Regions from separate parts of the Methylocella sp. CPCC 101449 genome, predicted to be linked through region 3. Evidence: riboswitches for the same ligand, from Rfam matches in the RefSeq annotation. Region 3 holds a riboswitch; each other region holds the start of a gene.

Region 1 (6,380 bases), 240 kb from region 3:
CATCCTCATAGTCGAGGATGAGCCGGCCATCGCGCTGCTGCTTGCCTACAATCTGGAAGCGGCCGGATTCACCGTGGAAAGGATCGAACGGGGCGACGAGGCGGAAATCCGCCTCGCCGAGGAGGTGCCCGATCTCCTGATCCTCGACTGGATGCTGCCCGGCGTCTCGGGCCTGGAAATCTGCCGACGCCTGCGGGCGCGGGAGGCGACCAAAGGCCTGCCGGTGATCATGCTCACCGCGCGCGGCGAGGAACAGGAACGGGTGCGCGGCCTTTCGGTCGGCGCCGACGACTATGTGGTGAAACCGTTCTCGGTGCCGGAACTGATGGCCCGGGTACATGCTCTTCTGCGCCGCTCGCGGCCGGAACGCATCGCCACCAAGCTGCAACGTGGACCGATCGAACTCGATCGCGAAACGCGCCGCGTCCATCGCAACGGCCGCGAATTGCATCTGGGTCCCACCGAATTCCGGTTGCTCGAACATCTGATGGAAAAGCCGGGCCGCGTCTTCTCACGCGCGCAACTGCTCGACGCGGTGTGGGGCCTGTCCATCGATATCGACGAACGCACGGTCGACGTGCACATCGGGCGCCTGCGCAAGGCGATCAGCCGCGGCCGCGAACGCGATCCGCTACGCACGGTGCGCGGCGCCGGCTATTCCTTCGACGAGACTTTCGAGCGGGATTGATTGCTCGCGGGATTGATCCACTTCACCGAAGCCGAAAAGAAAAAAGGCGTGTGATTGATCACACGCCTTTAACTTTTCCGAATAGCTGCCTGATCAGGTCAGCCGCGGAACCTGCATCTTCGAGCGGTTGCGGCGATCTTGCGCCGGCTGATAGGCCATGCGCGAATGATAGGGGCAGTAGGTGGCACCGGGATCGGACTTGCCGCCGCAGTAGCGGAACTCGGATGTCGCGGGATCGCCGAGCGGCCAGCGGCACATGGCTTCCTTCAGCTCCATGATCGTCACCCGCTCCGACATCGGCAGCAGGACTTCCTCGATCGGCTTGAGCACCGGCGCCTCATAGGCGCGCGGCGCGAAGGCGAGCGCGGTATTGCCGCGCACCATACCACCGCCCATGGTGCCCGACCGCTGAACCGCCGCCGGCCGATGGGCGCGAGGCTGCGAGACACGGGGGCGCGGCGCGGCCGTCGACGGCGCCTTGACGCGGCCCGACAGACCAAGCCGGTGCACCTTGCCGATCACCGCATTGCGCGTGATGCCATTGCCGATCTCGGCTGCGATCTGGCTGGCGCTGTGACCATCCGACCAGAGCTTACGGAGCGTCTCAACGCGCTCATCGGTCCAGGACATGCTGTTCTCCTAAGTCCGTTTTGCCGTGAATCCGTCTGGCCCGCTCCCCGGATGTACCGGTGAGCGTTGGACGCATGTCACGCTTGCTGAAAGGTCCGCCGCACGAAATGTCGTAGTAGACAGCGTTGAATCTACACTAGCCGTAGAATCACGCGCAAGAGTCCCTGTTCAATGTTCATGTGGGTGAAATCCGTTTTCCCCAAGCCCTTCGCTGCTTTTCGACGATCCCGGCGCCGGCTGTGGCGGTATCAACTCCATGCAAACATTGAGTTTGCCGACGCTGGGATGCGGCGCGTCGGGGCCGGCGGACAAGCCTCTACTTATCCACTGCCTTCACGCCGGCAGGACCGTAAACGGCAAGTGTGGCGGGTTTTTGTAGCGCCTTAACGCCCTCTGGCTTGCCTTTGATGGGCTCATCAAAGGCAAGCCAGCAACGTTGTGACGGCTAAATCGCCGCGATGCCGGCCTGGAAATCTTCCAGAATGTCTTCGATGTCTTCGAGGCCGATGGACAGGCGCAGCATGCCCTCGCCAATCCCCATCGCTTCACGATCGGCCTGCGGCAGACGCTGATGGGTGGTCGTCGCCGGATGGGTGACGATGCTTTTCGCGTCGCCCAGATTGTTGGAAATCTTGATGATGGAGAAGGCATTGGCCATGCGGAAGGCGGCTTGCTTGCCACCCTTCACATCGATCACCACCACGGTGCCGCCACCCGACATCTGGCGCATGGCCAGCTCGTGCTGCGGATGATCCTTACGCGAAGGATAGAGCACGTAGTTGATGGCGCTCTGCTCGGCCAGGAAATCGGCCACCCGCTCGGCATTGCGCATCTGCTGGTTGACGCGCAGCGGCAGGGTTTCAAGCGACTTCAACATCACCCAGGCATTGAAGGGGGAGATGGCCGGGCCGGTCTGGCGCAGGAAATTGTGAATGTGCGCCTGGATGAAGGCTTCCGACGCCAGAATGCAGCCGCCGAGCACGCGGCCCTGGCCGTCGACATGTTTGGTCGCCGAATAGACGACGCAATCGGCGCCGAGTTGCAACGGGCTTTGCAGAATGGGCGTGGCGAAGACGTTGTCGACCACCAAAGTCGCGCCGGCATCATGGGCGATCTTCGCCACGGCTGCGATATCGATGATCTCGAGCTGCGGATTGGTCGGGCTTTCGAGGAAGAAGGTCTTGGTATTGGGGCGCACGGCGGCGCGCCATTGCGCGAGGTCGGTGCCGTCCACCAGGGTACAGGCCACGCCGAAACGCGGCATCAGATCCTCAACGACATAGCGGCAGGAGCCGAACAGCGCTTTGGCGGCGACGATGTGATCGCCCGCCTTGAGCTGGCCGACGATGGCGGCGGTGACGGCCGCCATGCCGGTGGCGGTGGCCCGGGCCGATTCAGCGCCTTCCAGCAAGGCCATCCGCTGCTCGAACATGGCCACGGTCGGGTTGGAAAAGCGCGAATACATGAAGCCGGGCTCGTCGCCCTTGAAGCGCCGTTCGGCGGTTTCCATGCTGTCATAGGCATAGCCCTGGGTCAGATACATGGCCTCGGACATTTCGCCGAACTGGGAGCGCAGGGTTCCGCCATGGACCAGGCGGGTGGCGGGACGCAGATGGCGCGGCGACTTGTTCTGACTCATGCTTTTTCTCCACCCGGGGCGGACCGCCGCCCAAAACAAAACCCGGCTCGTTCGAGCCGGGCGCACGGGACTTATCGAGTGCGGACACGACCCCTTAGCCCCTTATTTTACGTGGCGGCAAGCCGGTCGGCCCAAATGACCACGATACTTGTGGTCTAGCCCAGCCGCCGACTTGGCGTCAACCAAGCCTTCAGTTACGCCAGTCCTATGAGCCAGAACCGCGGCATTTTGCCTGCCCACGAGATCGAGGCCCTGCATGGCGCGGGCGCGATCCGCATCGCTGCCCCCTTCGCGACCGGCCAGGTCCAGCCGGCAAGCCTGGATTTACGCCTGGGCAGCCGGGCCTGGCGCATGCGCGCCAGCTTCCTGCCCGGGCCTGAGCGGCCCGTCAGCGCGCGGATCGAGGCCCTGGCCCTGCATGAAATCGACCTGACCCAGGGCGCCGTGCTGGAAACGGGCTGCGTCTATATCGCCGAACTGATGGAAAGCCTGGCTTTGCCGGCCGAAATCGCCGCTTCCGCCAATCCGAAAAGCTCCACCGGCCGTATCGACGTTTTCACCCGCGTCATCGCCGACCGGGCGCATGAGTTCGACCAGATCGAAGCCGGCTACGACGGCAAGCTCTATGCGGAAATTTCGCCGCGCACTTTCCCCGTGCTGGTGCGCAGCGGCTCGCGCCTGTCGCAAGTGCGCTTCCGGCGCGGCCAGGCGCGGCTCGACGATCAAGGCCATCTCGATCTGCACAAGCGCGAGAAACTGGTGACCTCGGCCGAGCCGTCGATTTCAGGCGGCGTGGCGGTCTCGGTCGATCTGGCCGGTTTCGACGGCTCGACCTTGATCGGCTATCGCGCCAAGCGGCACACGGGCCTCATCGATGTCGACAAGCCCGCTGCCCATGCCATGCTCGATTTCTGGGAGCCCATTCACCGGCATGGCCGCGCCGATCTCGTGCTCGATCCCGGCGAATTCTACATCCTCGCCTCTAAGGAAGCGGTGCGCGTGCCGCCCGACCACGCGGCCGAGATGACGCCTTTCGATCCCTTGGTCGGCGAGTTCCGCGTGCATTACGCCGGCTTCTTCGACCCGGGCTTCGGCGCGGCGGAAGCCGGTGGCGCCGGTGCGCGTGCCGTGCTCGAAGTGCGCTCGCATGACGTGCCGTTCATTCTCGAAGACGGGCAGATCGTCGGACGTCTGGTCTATGAGAAAATGGCCGAGACGCCGCGCACGCTTTATGGCGCCGACCTGAAATCGAACTATCAGGCGCAGGGCCTCAAGCTGTCGAAACATTTCAGGGCGTAGAACGGCGGCTCATCCAACTGTCGAGCGCGTAGAACACATAACCGCCGATGACGAAGCCCAGCGCCATCACCACGGCGTTGACGGCGGTTTGCGCCCAACCGATCGTCGCCACATCCATGAAGGGATAGGGATAGCGGCCATCGAGTGCGGCACGTGCGATGGCGTAGATGAAATACACCAACGGCAGCAGAGCCCAGAGCCAGGGATCGACGGACCGCAGACCGCCCTTGCGCGCGAAGATCAGCCAGAACAAGGGCACCAGAACCGGCGTGACGTGGTGCAGCACCAGATCGGCCAGTCTGGCGCCGCCGCTCAATTCGATGAGGCCGCGCAGCAACAGCGTATAGATGACGCCGACGAACAGGATGGCCAGCGTGATGCAGCCGAGCAGGCTTGGCGCCACCCTGCCGCCCAAGGCCAGAATCGTGAAGACGGTCGCCACGAGCAGATTGGCGATCACGGTGAAGAAGCGCAGCATAGCCCAGATGGCCGAAGGCACCGTGCCGGCGAGTTCGGTCGAGGCCTGAAGCTGCACGGCCAATCCGATCCAGGTGACACAGGCGATCACGATCGCCGCGATGCGCGCGGATGTGGTCATCGTCTTCATCGCCCCGCTGCCGATTCAAAAAGGCTCCCGCATCCTATCAGCGCAGATAGGCCTTCTCCAGCGCACGCATATGGGCATCGCCCTGCAATGTGAAAACATCGGCGACAGAAGCGATGTCGGCCTCGACGCCGGCGATACCGCCTTCGGCCAGAATGCGATGGAAGGTGTTCTGCATCGCAGCGACAGCCGCGCGGATGGCATGATTGCCGCAGATGATCAGGCCGACTTTGCCCCAAGCCGCCACATCGGCGAAGGAGAGTTGCGGATAGCTCGTCGGCACCAGAACCAAGGGCACCTGCCCCGGCCAGGCGCGACAGAAGGCGACGATTTCGTCGGGCGTTTTCTGCTTGCTGTGGATGAGAATGGCATCGGCGCCGGCCTCGACATAAGCGGCGGCGCGGCGCAGCGCCTCAGCCTCGCCAAGGCCCGCGATCAAAGCCTCGGTGCGGGCCACGACCAATGGCCCGGCGACCGCCTTGGCGGCAGCGATCTTGCCTTGGAATTCCTCCACCGGCACCAGCTCCTGGCGTCCGCCAGGGCGCAGGCTGCTGTCTTTTGGAAACGTCTTGTCTTCCATGACGACGGCGGCAACACCGGCCGCCACATAGCGCGGCACGACGTAAGAGACGTTGATGGCATTACCGAAGCCGGTATCGAGATCAGCGATCACCGGCGCGTCCTGCACTTCGCCCATCGCGCGCATCATGTCGAGATGCGTATCCATCGAAAGAATGTTGGCATCGGGCACCGCGTAAGAGGCCGAGAGTTCGAAGCCGCTGCCCCAGATGGCATCGAAGCCGGCGTTCGCGGCAAGTTTGGCGGACAGCGGATTGTGCGCGGCCATGGCGAGCGCCGGTCGATGGATATTCAACTTGGCGCGCAAAGCCGCCGCTTTCGGATTGTCTTCCATCACAGGCCTCGTTCTTCGCTGTCCGCGTGGTCTCCTGAATAGGAAATGCCCACGCGGACCGCAACGCCGGCCTGCCGATCAGTCGCTGAGTTCGGGATTGTGCGGACGGAAGCCGCCTTTCACCATATGGCCGAAATGGCCGACGGGCTCCTCCCACATCAGATTGCGCTCGTAGGCACGCCCGACCATGTCCTGCACGACATATTGGATCGCCAATTCCGTGCCGTCGTTGATGTGCTCATGCATGGCCCAGGCCGGGCAGACGAACGTGTCGCCGCGCTCCCAGTTGATGCGTTCGCCTTCGACGATCGAATAACCGGTGCCTTGCATGATGTGATAGATGGCGAAGGAATTATGCCGGTGCGGCAGAATATGTTCGCCCGGCTTGAACGCCTGGATGCCGAGGAAGATGCCGGGCAAAGCGCCGGGATTGTCCTTTGGCGTATCGCCATTGACCAAAGACAGAAAGCGGCGGTCGGCGCGTTTCAGCGGATCGGCGATGAGCATGTCGATCTTGGGCTGCATCGCCTTGAAGCGCCAGATCGACGGGCGAATGTTTTTCGGCAGGATGTGCGGATAATATTCATCGTCGGTCATCATCAGGGCT
Region 2 (6,380 bases), on a different contig from region 3:
TCGCAGCGACCGAACTCGCCGTGCTCGCTGGCGCGGACCGCGTGGAGGGCTGTCTGTTCGGCAATGGCGAACGCACGGGCAATGTCGATCTGGTCACTCTGGCGCTCAATCTCTACACCCAGGGCATCGATCCAAAGCTGCGTTTTGACGATATGCGCTCGATCGTGCGCACCGTCGAACATTGCAATGCCCTGCCCGTCCACCCGCGCCATCCTTACGCCGGCGAGTTGGTCTTCACCGCCTTTTCAGGATCTCACCAGGACGCTATTCGTAAAGGTTTCGCCGCCCACGAGACGCGCAACGATGGTTACTGGGAAATGCCTTATCTGCCGCTCGATCCCGCCGACGTGGGAGGCACGTATGAGGCCGTCATTCGCGTCAACAGCCAATCGGGCAAGGGCGGCATCGCTTGGATTCTCGAACAGGATCGCGGCCTGCAATTGCCACGGCGCCTGCAGATGGATTTCAGCCGCAAAGTGCAGGCCATAGCTGACAGCACCGGTAAGGAGATGAGTGCCGCAGATATCTGGAGTAATTTCGAAAAAGCCTATCACTTGAGAGGTCGGCAACGATTTGAGCTCGTTGACTACGACGACGGAGGCAAACGAAGTGGCTCTTCACGCGCCTTCACCGGCCGTATCCGCGTCGATGGCCGCGAGATCGCAGTCAACGGCCGCGGCAACGGCCTTATTTCCAGTGCGGTCTCGGCGTTGAATAACGGGTTGCAAATGGACGTCGAGATTGTCGATTACCACGAACATGCGCTGCGACGTGGCTCGGACGCGCAAGCCGCCGCCTATGTCGAATGCCGTATGCCAGACGATCGCCGCGTCTTTGGCGTTGGCATCGACGACGATGTAGCCACGGCTTCGGTCAAGGCACTGCTCAGTGCCTTCAATGCGATTTGAACTGTGGTGCGGGGCTTAGGCTCCGCACCCTTCCACTTGGCGCCTCAGCCCCTCTTGACGCGGACTGCCCATAAGGAAATTCTCTCGCAATAGAAAGAACAGGGGGCGGCTCATGCGGTGGTTAAATACAGCGACGATCGTCATTCTTGTCGTAGCCATTTTGATTTTCGCGTTCCAGAACCTGGAGAACGTCACCCTATCTTTCCTTGGTTTCCGGATCACCGCCCCATTGGCGCTACAGATTGTCATCGTCTATCTACTTGGCATGGCAACAGGAGGCAGCGCACTGGCCCTCGTTCGCTGGGCTTGGCGAGGCCCTAAAGAGCCCAATTAAGTGGTGCATGGTTGCCGCCCCTCAAATTGAAGTGAAGCGATAGACCAACCCACACACCCGCTGCTACACCCCGCTGCAGGACGAACGCGATCAACGTCCCAAATGAAGGAGTACGCGGTATGAAACTTTATTATAGTCCCGGGGCCTGCAGCCTTGCGGACCACATAGCCCTCCAAGAAGCAGGTCTCCCGTTCGAGAGCGAACGCGTCGATCTCCGCGCCAAAAAGACCGCCTCAGGTGCTGATTTCAACGCTATTTCACCGAAAGGCTATGTGCCGGCGCTCGTCCTGGGCAACGGTGAATTGCTGACCGAGAATGCCGCGATCCTCGACTACGTCGCCAATAAAGCGCCTGCGCTCGGTCTTGAAGGATCCCTCGGTCGTACGCGCCTACTTGAGGCACTCGCCTTCATCGGCAGCGAAGTCCATAAGAACTTCAAACCCTTCTTCGCCGGTGGAAGCGACGACGAAAAAGCCAAGGCAGCAGAGAACATCACGCGGCGCACCAAATATCTCGCTGACAGTTTCAAGGGAAACTATCTATTTGGCGACAAGCTGAGCGTGGCGGATTGCTACCTGTTCGTCATGACACTCTGGGCGCAGAAAGTGGGCGTGCAATTGCCTGCCGCGCTCGACGCTTTCCGCGATCGTATGAAGCAACGTCCCGCCGTTCAGACCGTGATGAAGGCCGAGGGACTCATTTAAAGCGAAAGAATGGCGCAATCTTTGCGCCATCCCCTCTCAAATTCGACTTTCTGCCTGCGCGGCATCCGCTTTGGTAGGATGTGATGGGACTGCACGCGCCAAATGGGTCTCGCCCCATTCATAGAGGGCACGCATGACGTGTCCGAGACTGCGCCCATGTTCCGTCAACGCATATTCAACCCGGGGCGGCACCTCCGGAAAGACGGTGCGGCTGATAATCCCTTCGCTTTCGAGTTCCCGCAATTGCACCGTCAGCATGTGCTGACTGACACCCGGGATGGCGCGGCGCATTTCATTGAAGCGGCAGGTACGCCGAAAGAGCTGCCAAAGAATCAGCATTTTCCACTTGCCATCGAGCACGGCGAGCGTAGCCGCGATCTCAGGCGGCGGCTCCTGCAAGCATTCCACGTGGCTGCAATCCGGCTGGGTAGTCATCTTTTCCATACTACACCATATTTTCCATACTACAGCAGAAAATCCATCCTACTTGTAATTGCATACTAACATCGACATTTCGACTGGCACTTTCAACCCCGAAGAAAAAACGTGCCACGGGTGTCATCATGTCCGTCTCGGCCACTACCGCAAAACCCATCTACCGCTATCGCTGGAAAAACATTGTTTTCTGGGCACTTGGCATCGCTCTGGCGCTCCTTTTCGTGGGCGCGGGCCTGGCCAAGCTCTACGGCACCCCCGACATGGTGCAATTGTTCACCGCGATCGGGATCGGCCAATGGCTGCGCTATTTCACCGGCGTAATCGAGATCGTCATCGGGCTGACCCTGCTCTATCCCGCGACGGTCGGTCTCGGCGCCCTTCTCGGCGCCATCACCATGGCCTTTGCGACCCTCGCCAATTTCGCCATCGGCCACGACATGATCCACTCGACGGTCATTGCCGTCGCCTTTCTGGCCATCGCATGGGAGCGGCGCAACCAGCTCTTCGCTTTGGCGGACGGCGTCTGAGTGGAGCGACACGCATGTCATTGCCTGTCGCCTCGCCCTCGCCTACCGGTCGCTGGAAGACGATTACCCTCCGCCTCATCGAGCTTGCCCTGGCTTTTTGGCTGACCGCTGACGGCATAGGGAAACTTTATGGCGCCGGCCAGACAATCGAGATCTTCAACGCGATTGGCGCTGGACAATGGTTTCGCGTTCTGACCGGTCTCATTCAGATGGCCGCCGCTGCTTTACTCGTCACCCGTGGCATGGCCGCATTCGGTGCCATCCTGGCTGCGGCCATTATGATCGGGGCGACCTCCGCCAATCTGACGGTTCTCGATCGCGACGCCGTCCATGCGCTCGTTCCTGCTCTGATATTTCTCGCAATTGCCTGGATCAAACGCGGCGAATTGTTCTCGGTCTTTTCTCACGCCTGACCATCGGCGTGATCCAAGTTGGTTGCGTTATCTCGGCTGTCGCGCCGACGCATTGTGGATCCGACGCCGCTTCCAGATTGTCCTGATGGAAGCTCCCCGCCAGGCAGTCGCTCCACGGCGTCGCGTATCGGCACCGAGCATTGCGTGACCTGGCGGGTGAGCGGTTGAGAGGCCGCTCACCTGCCGACTTATTCTAGATTCCGAAGGTCACATGCCCCTGCGCATCGATCGTCCAGGCCGGATTAAAAGCGATCTCCCAAGCATGATCATCAGGGTCAGCCACATAGCCGCGAAAGCCACCATGCAAAGGCGCATCCGCCGGCCTTACAATGCGGCCGCCCGCCTGCGCCAATCGGTTCATGACGGCGATAACCGCCGCTTCGCTCTCCACATTGTGAGCTAGGGAATAGGCGCCAGCGACGGCCAGAAGCGGCCGCCCCATGTCCGCTTCCAGCGACGGTTTGAGGAAACAGCCAAGCATCAGGCCGTTCATTTGGAAGAAGAAGATTTCTGCATTCTCAAACACTGGCGACCAGCCGAAGCCTTCGCCGTAAAAATGCTTCGACCGAGCAAGATCGGCAACGCCGATGGTAATGATTGAGATTTGCTGTTGCATGCCCAAACCTTTCATACGCCGGCACCCCATGCGCCAGCGGGAAAGTCTTGGGACTCGACGCCGAAAGCGACGGCCAGGACCCACTTGCGTGGGGATCGGGCTAACCGCACCGATCTCTCCTTTTTCGACCGTCGTCTTTTACTGAAACGTCGCAAATACCGCAACGGACCAGTTGAAATGATCCTGGCGACCCAGCTAAAACGGTTCACGCATCAAGAGTTGGGGCGAGACCCAACGCCAACCTGCTGACCGAGCAAGGTGGCCTCTCTGAAGGGAGGATGTGGCCGAACCGGCAACCAAACGGATCCAGCCACCGCGTCTGTCTCGCCCGGAGTGAAGGACGCACGCGGAAATGCCGATCAAAATTCCCGATGACCTGCCTGCTTATGACACCCTCAATGCCGAGGGCGTCATGGTCATGCGCGAAACAGACGCAATCCGCCAGGACATCCGCCCGATGCGGATCGGTTTGCTCAATCTGATGCCCAACAAAATCCGCACGGAAACACAGATTGCGCGTCTGCTTGCCGCCACCCCCCTGCAGGTCGAACTGACCCTGGTACGTATGACCGACCATATCGCCCGCAACACCCCAGCCGATCACATGCGTGCTTTCTACCGCCCATGGGCGGACATGCAGTCTGATCGTTTCGACGGCTTTCTCATCACGGGCGCTCCCGTCGAGCGGATGCCGTTCGAGGAAGTTGGCTATTGGGACGAGCTACAGCGCGTACTCGACTGGACGCAAACGCACGTGCATCGCACCTTTACCATCTGTTGGGGCGCGCAAGCCGCCACGCATCATTTCCACGGCATGCCGAAACATGCACTCGCGCAGAAAGCATTTGGCGTCTATCGACAGCGCAATCTCGTGCCATCATCGCCTTTCATGCGCGGCTTTTCAGACGATTTCTCCGTCCCCGTATCTCGTTGGACGGAAACGCGAGGCAGCGATATTCCGCGTGGCAGTAATCTCACCGTATTGGCCGACAGCGATGAAACGGGCCTCTGTCTAGTAGACGATCCGCAACACCGCACCCTGCATATGTTCAATCACATCGAATACGATTCGACTTCTTTGGCCGAAGAATATGTGCGGGACATCGAGAATGGCATGCAACTGCCAAGCAATTATTTTCCCGCCGATGACCCGCAGCATCAGCCGAAGAACCGCTGGCGCAGCCATGCTCATCTCCTCTTCGGAAACTGGATCAATGAGATTTACCAGACGACACCTTTCGATGTGGAACGTATCGGCAGCGCATCCTATTTCTAGGTTTTCCGCATTGATGATCTGGAACCATCGGGCACCGTGAAGTGGTGATAGCTTGCTGGTTTATGGCCGCTTGGTGAAACAATCTTAATGTTGGGGGATTTGCCCCAGATTTGTCCCAGTAGCGAGGCACGTTTACATCGCAATAGCCGCCAGAACGGCCTCCAAGCCTCGCGGCGACGTAAGGCGATCATGATGCAAAATACGCGCCCTCTCCCCAATCCATCCCGGCCATTCACTTCATCCGATACGTCAAGCCGACGCGACTTCCTTTATATCGCCACGGCTGCCATGGCTGGCGTCGGAACGAGCGCCGTTCTCTGGCCTCTGATCAATCAGATGCAGCCGGACGCTTCCGTCATTGCTGCGGGCGTACCCATCGACATCGATATCAGTCAGCTTGAACCAGGACAGCAAATGCGAGCCATATGGCGTGGCATGGCACTCGCAAGTCTGCAAAACCCTCAGCTTCTCGCCATGCTGCGCGATCCTCAATCCAGCCAACTACAACAACCGCCCTACGCGGTGAATTGGCACCGATCGATCAAGCCTGAATTTCTCGTCCTGGTCGGCATCTGTACCCATCTTGGCTGCCTGCCCGAATTCAAGCCGGACGGCAGCGTCGGTGGTTACGACGGCTATTTCTGCCCGTGTCACGGCTCCAAATATGATCTCGCAGGCCGCGTCTTTTCCGGCGTTCCCGCGCCCTATAATCTGCCCGTGCCTCCACACCGCTACGTCAACGATAAAGTGCTGCGCATCGGCGAAAATCCGGACGGCCAGACCTTCGATTTCGGCACGATAGAACAGGTCTAGCGCGGCCTTAGCTAACCACTGATCGCGCAAAAATTGTGAACGTTGTATGCGCGCACGTTAAGGCCCGAGCGATCGGGCGGAACTTCATCGGCACTGGCACGTTTTTACATCGACATCCTGAGGTGACGGCCGGGTTGCGATGCTGATGAGACTGCTGCCATCAATGCTTAGCCAGCCCCTCTCTGGAGGATGGCTCGCAGCATGCTTGCTCTGTACGTCCGCTGTAGCTGGTGTCCCAGCCGACGCGAGCAAGAAGATCGACGCGCTTTACGAAAAATTTGAGCAGCGGATCAGGGCCCGGCAAGCCGAAGGCACCATGCCAACACTCGCAACGCCAGCCGATGCGGAACT
Region 3 (6,380 bases):
CGACTTTGGCGCCAGCATGATCTGACGGCTGTGTCCGTCGCTGGTGCGAATCCACAACAGATGATCGATGAAATCGAAATCGATCTGAAATTCACGCGGGGCAGGAATGAGTGAAGTGGTCAGGCCACGTGCAGTCACATAGAGCGGCACATGCCAGGAATGGTTTTGCCAGGGGGTGTGCGCCAGGCGAATCTTGCCGACGATCTGGCTCCACAGATGCAAGGTTTCGCAACTGCTCTTCCACGCGGCGTAAGGGAGTTCCGGCCAATATTCGGCGTTCGCGGCAGGCGCCATGACATCCTCCTATCCATCCCGAAACGGGAGAGGCTGCCAAAATCTTCCGCTTGGGCTTCAGACCTCGACGAGCCTCGATACACTGACAGGAGCTTCGGTCGCCTTCAAGGAGACCCCGCGCGGGATCAAACGCGCGAAACGTTAAGGGCCAGTTTCGGCGGCTTGTTCAAGGTCTGGAAGATGACGCAGTAACGCTCGGTGAGTTTGATCAACGAGTCGATCTTGTCCTGCGGCGCATCGGTGTCGAGATCGAAAGACAGCCTAATCTCGCGGAAGCCGACCGGCGCATCCTTGGCGACGCCGAGCGTGCCGCGAAAATCGAGATCGCCTTCGGCCTTCACAACGCCGGCCTTCACGGGAATTTCAAGCGCGGTGGCGACTGCCTTCAACGTCACGCCAGCGCAAGCAACAAGCGCTTCCAGCAACATGTCGCCAGAACAGAATTCCGCGCCTGAGCCGCCGGTCGCCGGGTGCAGGCCAGCGACCGCCAAAGCGCGGCCGGTTTCGACCTTGCAGGCGATCTTCGATTCATCGATCGAGCCCTGCGCCTTCAAGGTGATTAGAGCCGTATCGGGGCTATCCTTGTATTTATCCTTATAGGGCGCCTGCATGGCGCGAAGGGAGGCGGAATCCATCAGTCAACTCCTCAAAACTACCAGGATGCACCGGACGGCACTGATATGCGCCTCGGCGATGAATGGGGATTGCCGAGCGAACCGTCAAGCGCCGCCAGGATGGCGCGTTTGGCCTCGGCGAAATCATGCGACAGGCGATCGCGCGGACGCGGCAGATCAATCGGAATGTCCTTGAACACCCGGCCGGGGCGCGGCTGCATGACGATGGCGCGATCGGCCAGGGCGGCGGCTTCCTCGACATCATGGGTGACGAGCAGCAAAGTCGGCCGGTGCGCCTCCCACAGAGCGAGCAGATGATCCTGCAGCGAGGCGCGGGTCAACGCGTCAAGCGCCGAGAACGGCTCGTCCATCAGCAGCACTTTCGGGCGCGCCACCAAGGCGCGCACGATGGCAACGCGCTGCGCCTGCCCGCCGGAGAGTTCGCGCGGCCAGCGCGGGCCATAGCCGGCGAGACCGACGCGCAGCAGTGCTTCATCGACACGCGCATCGCGCTCGGCCTTGGGCAGATGTTCGACACCGAAGGCGATGTTCTGCGCCACGGTAAGCCAGGGCAGCAAGCGCGGTTCCTGAAAGACGATGCCGACATCGGGATGCGGCGCGGAAATGATATCGCCATCGACGGCGACGCGACCACCGCTCGCCTGTTCGAGGCCGCTGGCGAGACGCAGCAGAGTGGTCTTGCCGCAGCCCGAGCCGCCGACCAGAGCAACGATCTCGCCGGGTGCCACACCCATGGTGACGTCGGAGAGCGCTTGCGTCCCATTGGCGTAAATCTTGGAGAGGCGATCGAGGGTGAGCATCACACCGTCCGCGCGAAAGAATCCTGCCAGGTCAGCAGCGGCTTCGTGCCCAAGACCAGCAGCCAGTCGAGCACTTTGCCGAGCACGGCGAAACAGAGAATGGCGGCCAGAATCTGCGCCGGCTTGCCGAGCTGCTGGCCATCGACCAGCAGATAGCCGAGGCCTTCCGAAGCGCCCATGATTTCGGCGGCAACGACGAACATGAAGCCGAGGCCGAGGCCCGAGCGCAGCGCCACGATGTAATCGGGCAGAATAGCCGGCAGCAGAATGCGCCGCGCCAATTGCCAGCGCGACAGACGGAAAGCACGACCGACTTCGACGATCTTGCGATCGACATTGGCGATGGCGCCCATGACACCGAGATAGACCGGGAAGAAGACGCCGAGCGCAATCAGCGCGATTTTCGAACTCTCGAAAATGCCGAGCCACAGAATGAACAGCGGCACCCAGGCAAGCGAGGGTATGGCGCGCAGCGCCTGCAAGGTTGGATCTAGAAAGCGGCGTGCGGCCGAGGATGAACCCGTCAGCGCGCCAAGCAACGTGCCGGCGATAGCGCCGAGGCCGAAACCGAGGGCGACGCGCAGCAAGGTGGCGGTGATATGGGTGAGCAATTCGCCACTGGCTGCCAATTCCCACAAGGCCGCGAAAACGCGGCTGGGCGGTGGCAACAGACGCGCCTCGAAAATGCCGAGGCGCGCTGTGATTTCATAGAGAACCGCCGCGCCGACCGGAAGGACGAGGCCGAAGAGCCAGCGCGGGCTGGGCACGAATGCGCACTGACGATCGGCTGTCTCGATCTTCTCAAGCGTTCCCGCTTCACTCACCGCACCACTCCTCCCGAGTGCTTGGCCAAGTGTTTGGCCAAGTGTTCAGGCGCTACTGCCCTTTCGGCGCGAAACTGGTGTCGACGAGAGACGATACGGCGGCCTTCACATCGACATCGGCTTTGATGACCCCTGCCTTCTGCAAGGCGAGGCCCGCTTCCTGGATCGTCTCGGCGACTTTACCATCGATCGTCGCATTGCTGAGATCGGTCCGCTCAAGCTGTTTGGCGATGACCGCTTCCGGCAATTTGGTCTCGGCGACCAGCAGCTTGGTCAGTTCGGCCTTGTTCTGCACGGCCCACTGGCGTGCTTCTTCATAGACCTGATTGACGCGGCGGACGATGCCGGGGTTCTGCTTGGCGAAATCCTCGCGCGTATTGAGCACGCCCCAGGTGTTGGCGGCGGCGTTGCGATAGAACAGTTGCGCGCCGTCCTCGACTTCCGCCTGCGCCATGATCGGATCCAGGCCGGCCCAGGCGTCGACGTCCTTGCGGATGAGCGCGGTCTTGCCATCGGGATGCTGCAACAGAACGAGGCGCACGTCCTTTTCGGTGAGGCCGGCGCTGTCGAGCGCGCGCACCAGGAAGATGTGCGGATCGGTGCCGCGCGTGACCGCGACTGACTTGCCCTTCAGGTCGGAAATCTTGGTGATGCCGGTGTCGGGGCGCGTCACCAGGGCCGTCCATTCGGGGCGCGAATAGAGGCCGATCGATTTGATGGGATTGCCGTTGATCTTGCCGATCAGCGCGGCGGCACCGGCCGTGGAGCCGAAGTCGAGCGAGCCGGCGTTGAGGAATTCGAGCGCCTTGTTGGAGCCGGCGGAGAAGACCCAGCGGATGGCGATGCCATCGGCCGCGAATTCCTTCTCCAGCAGTTTCTTTTCCTTCAGCACCAGGGAGAGCGGGCTGTAGGTCGCCCAATCGACGCGGATCTCTTTGACCTGCGCGAAAGCGGGTGCGGCCAAAGCCATAAGGGCCGTGGCCGACAAAATGAGACGACGGGAAAATTTGGGCGAAAATTGTGTCATGACGGTCCTCACGGTTTGCGCGGACGCGTCCCGTGAGACCGGCCGGCGCTTTAGCTGCATTTTTTCCGCGCCCGCAAGCTGCGAGCTCAAATCGGCGCGTGGATGTTTTATGAGACGATATGTTCTTTATGTCAAACAAAACATCCTGATATCGGAATAGAATATTTCCACTCCGATATTATGTTATTAAGTAATCGAACCAACCTGTCCGGCTTCCCAGCCGATGATCGCCCGCTTGCGGGCCAAGCCCCAGTGGTAGCCGGTCAGCTCGCCGGTCGAGCCCAGCACGCGATGGCAGGGCACGACGAAGGAGATCGGATTGCGACCGACGGCCGCCCCGACCGCCCGCGCGGCTTTCGGCTTGTCGATGTGGCGGGCGATCGAGGAATAGGTGGTCGCCTTGCCGAGCGGGATGCGCAGCAGGGTTTCCCACACCCGCACCTCGAAATCGGAGCCGATCAGGACGACACGCAACGGCCGGTCGGCACGCCATTCCGTCGGATCGAAGGCGCGGCGCACATAATCGGCCGCCGCCGCATCGTCGCGGACATAGGTGGCATTGGGCCAGCGGCGCTGCATGTCAGCGAGCGCGCCTTCGCGCCCGCCCGCCGGCTTGCCGTTGGTGCCTGCCGTACCGGGCGCGGCCTTCTGGTCGACCCAGCCGAGGCCGGCGAGGCCGCGCGGCGTGAACACCGCCAGGGCTTCGCCGAACGGCGAGGTATGGAAGCCGTAAGTCAGCACCAGGCCTTCGCCGCGGGATTTATATTCGCCCGGCGACATCGCCTCGTGGGTGACGAAGAGATCATGCAGGCGGCCCGGACCGGAGAGACCCACTTCATAGGCGGTGTCGAGTACCGAGGCCTGATCGCGCAGCAAACGCCGGGCATGATCGATGGTCAGCGCCTGCAGGAAGGCCATAGGCGTGAGGCCAGCCCAACGCTTGAACAGATGAGCGAAATGCGAGGCCGACATGCCGAGATGCGCGGCGATATCCTCCACCGAAGGCTGATCCTTCCAGTTCAGGGTCAGATATTCGATGGCGGCGCGGATGCGGTTGTAATCATTGGTGTCGGGCGCGATCTGCACGGTGCCGGGGGCACGCAGGTCGATCGGGCGGGCGCCCATCGGAAGATCAGGTTGCAGGGTCATGGTTCTGGTCCTTGTGTCTGGCCCGTAACATGGCCCCCTCCCGCCCCTGCCGCCACCCGAAAACCGCGACGGTTCAGGGATATTCAATTATAGCGGGGACCACGCTTGGCCTCCGCCAGCGCCCGCGCCAGTTCGTTGGCATATTGCTCGCGTGCTTCCGGCCCAAGCCAGATGGCGACCTCGATGCGCCGGCCGCGCGTCACCAGCGCAATATGCTCCAGGCCGAAATCCTCGTCCTCCTGCCGCTCCAGCCGCACCCAGAGCGGGTTGAGCCGCCATTCGTGCCGTTTGCCGCGATGGCTGACGCGCTCGATATGCAGCAGCACCGGCGTCAGGGTGACATCCTCATAGGCGTTGGCGGCGCGGAAATTGGCCCGGAAGGCGAAATAAAAGATCAGGACGTCGACGCCCATGAAACCCGCCACCGGCCAGGCGCCCATGATGACGAACGGCAGGGTGACGCAAAACGAGAAAGCCGCGAAAACCATCAACAGGCGATGGAAACCGCGCCGGTCGAGCGAACGATGCGGCACGGTGCGGCGTGCGAAAATCTGTGTGTCGCTGGGATGGATCGCGGTCACGACGCTCGCGGCCTCCAATTCCTCTCTAATATAGACGGATCATGCCCGCGAAAAAATCCACTTCCGCAGCGCCGAAACGACGCTCCTCGAAAGCCCCGGCGGCGGTGCCGACGGTTCTCGGTAAAAGACCCGCAAAACCCGGCAAAAAACCGGTCAGCGCGGCGATCATTCACAAAATTTTTGAACGGCTTCGCGAGGCCAATCCAGAGCCGAAAGGCGAGCTGGACTATGTCAATGTCTACACGCTGCTGGTGGCCGTCGTGCTGTCGGCACAGGCGACCGACGTCGGCGTCAACCGCGCCACGCGCGGCCTTTTCGCCGTCGCCGACACGCCGCAGAAAATGGTCGCCTTGGGCGAAGAAAAAGTGCGCGACTATATCAAGACGATCGGCCTCTATCGCAACAAGGCCAAGAACGTCATCGCACTCTCACAACAATTGATCGACCAATATGGCGGTGAAGTTCCGCGCACGCGCGAGGCGCTGGAGACCTTGCCCGGCGTCGGCCGCAAGACCGCCAATGTGGTGCTGAACATCGCCTGGGGCGAAGAGACCATCGCCGTCGACACCCATCTTTTCCGCCTCTCCAACCGGCTGCGTCTGGCCCCCGGCAAGACGCCACTCGAAGTGGAACTGGGGCTTGAGAAAGTCGTGCCGAAGGAGTTTCGTCGCCACGCCCATCACTGGCTGATCCTGCATGGGCGCTACATCTGCAAGGCGATCCGGCCGGAGTGCGAGAAATGCGTCGTCGCCGATTTATGCACGTCGGGCGATAAGCGGATTTAATGCGCGACCGTCCTGCCGTCATTGCGAGCGCAAGCGAAGCAATCCAGGAGTCAAAGCGTGTAGCCATAGACGTAAAATGCCTGTTTCAGAGGCATTTCTTGACGTCCTACCACGCGCCCTAGATTGCTTCGTCGTTGCACTCCTCGCAATGACGGTGGGCTCTAGCGCACCGGCACGAAGTAGAGCCCGATCCAACCCAGGATGCCGACGATGATGCGCCACCAAGCGAAGAGCTTGAAGCCGTGGCGCGAGACATAGTTCAAGAAGCCGCGCACGACGACGAGC

The links. A riboswitch is a leader RNA that binds a small molecule or an ion and turns the genes downstream of it on or off. The one in region 3 is predicted to bind S-adenosylmethionine.
Region 1: linked by a shared signal. The riboswitch ahead of OIM99_RS03995 (O-succinylhomoserine sulfhydrylase) and the one ahead of OIM99_RS05175 (aliphatic sulfonate ABC transporter substrate-binding protein) in region 3 are both predicted to bind S-adenosylmethionine.
Region 2: linked by a shared signal. The riboswitch ahead of metA (homoserine O-succinyltransferase) and the one ahead of OIM99_RS05175 (aliphatic sulfonate ABC transporter substrate-binding protein) in region 3 are both predicted to bind S-adenosylmethionine.

The regions. Positions count from the first base shown of each region.
Region 1 is NZ_JAPDHU010000001.1:900,177-906,556, forward strand. Features, by position in the region: gene phoB (phosphate regulon transcriptional regulator PhoB) at 1-688, shown strand, start outside; gene OIM99_RS03990 (GcrA family cell cycle regulator) at 782-1,318, opposite strand; gene OIM99_RS03995 (O-succinylhomoserine sulfhydrylase) at 1,764-2,957, opposite strand; SAM riboswitch at 3,032-3,110, opposite strand; gene OIM99_RS04000 (2'-deoxycytidine 5'-triphosphate deaminase) at 3,165-4,256, shown strand; gene OIM99_RS04005 (Pr6Pr family membrane protein) at 4,246-4,854, opposite strand; gene OIM99_RS04010 (phosphonopyruvate hydrolase) at 4,901-5,773, opposite strand; gene OIM99_RS04015 (cupin domain-containing protein) at 5,852-6,380, opposite strand, start outside.
Region 2 is NZ_JAPDHU010000002.1:1,863,435-1,869,814, forward strand. Features, by position in the region: gene leuA (2-isopropylmalate synthase) at 1-908, shown strand, start outside; gene OIM99_RS19830 (hypothetical protein) at 1,021-1,242, shown strand; gene OIM99_RS19835 (glutathione S-transferase N-terminal domain-containing protein) at 1,362-1,946, shown strand; gene OIM99_RS19840 (helix-turn-helix domain-containing protein) at 1,983-2,390, opposite strand; gene OIM99_RS19845 (DoxX family protein) at 2,510-2,911, shown strand; gene OIM99_RS19850 (DoxX family protein) at 2,926-3,324, shown strand; gene OIM99_RS19855 (VOC family protein) at 3,518-3,940, opposite strand; SAM-I-IV-variant riboswitch at 4,145-4,250, shown strand; gene metA (homoserine O-succinyltransferase) at 4,293-5,216, shown strand; gene petA (ubiquinol-cytochrome c reductase iron-sulfur subunit) at 5,409-6,029, shown strand; gene OIM99_RS19870 (hypothetical protein) at 6,169-6,380, shown strand, end outside.
Region 3 is NZ_JAPDHU010000001.1:1,139,217-1,145,596, forward strand. Features, by position in the region: gene OIM99_RS05155 (DUF5996 family protein) at 1-294, opposite strand, end outside; gene OIM99_RS05160 (OsmC family protein) at 420-929, opposite strand; gene OIM99_RS05165 (ABC transporter ATP-binding protein) at 947-1,729, opposite strand; gene OIM99_RS05170 (ABC transporter permease) at 1,729-2,526, opposite strand; gene OIM99_RS05175 (aliphatic sulfonate ABC transporter substrate-binding protein) at 2,606-3,580, opposite strand; SAM riboswitch at 3,611-3,688, opposite strand; gene OIM99_RS05180 (methylated-DNA--[protein]-cysteine S-methyltransferase) at 3,767-4,705, opposite strand; gene OIM99_RS05185 (DUF2244 domain-containing protein) at 4,813-5,310, opposite strand; gene nth (endonuclease III) at 5,352-6,095, shown strand; gene OIM99_RS05195 (undecaprenyl-diphosphate phosphatase) at 6,257-6,380, opposite strand, start outside.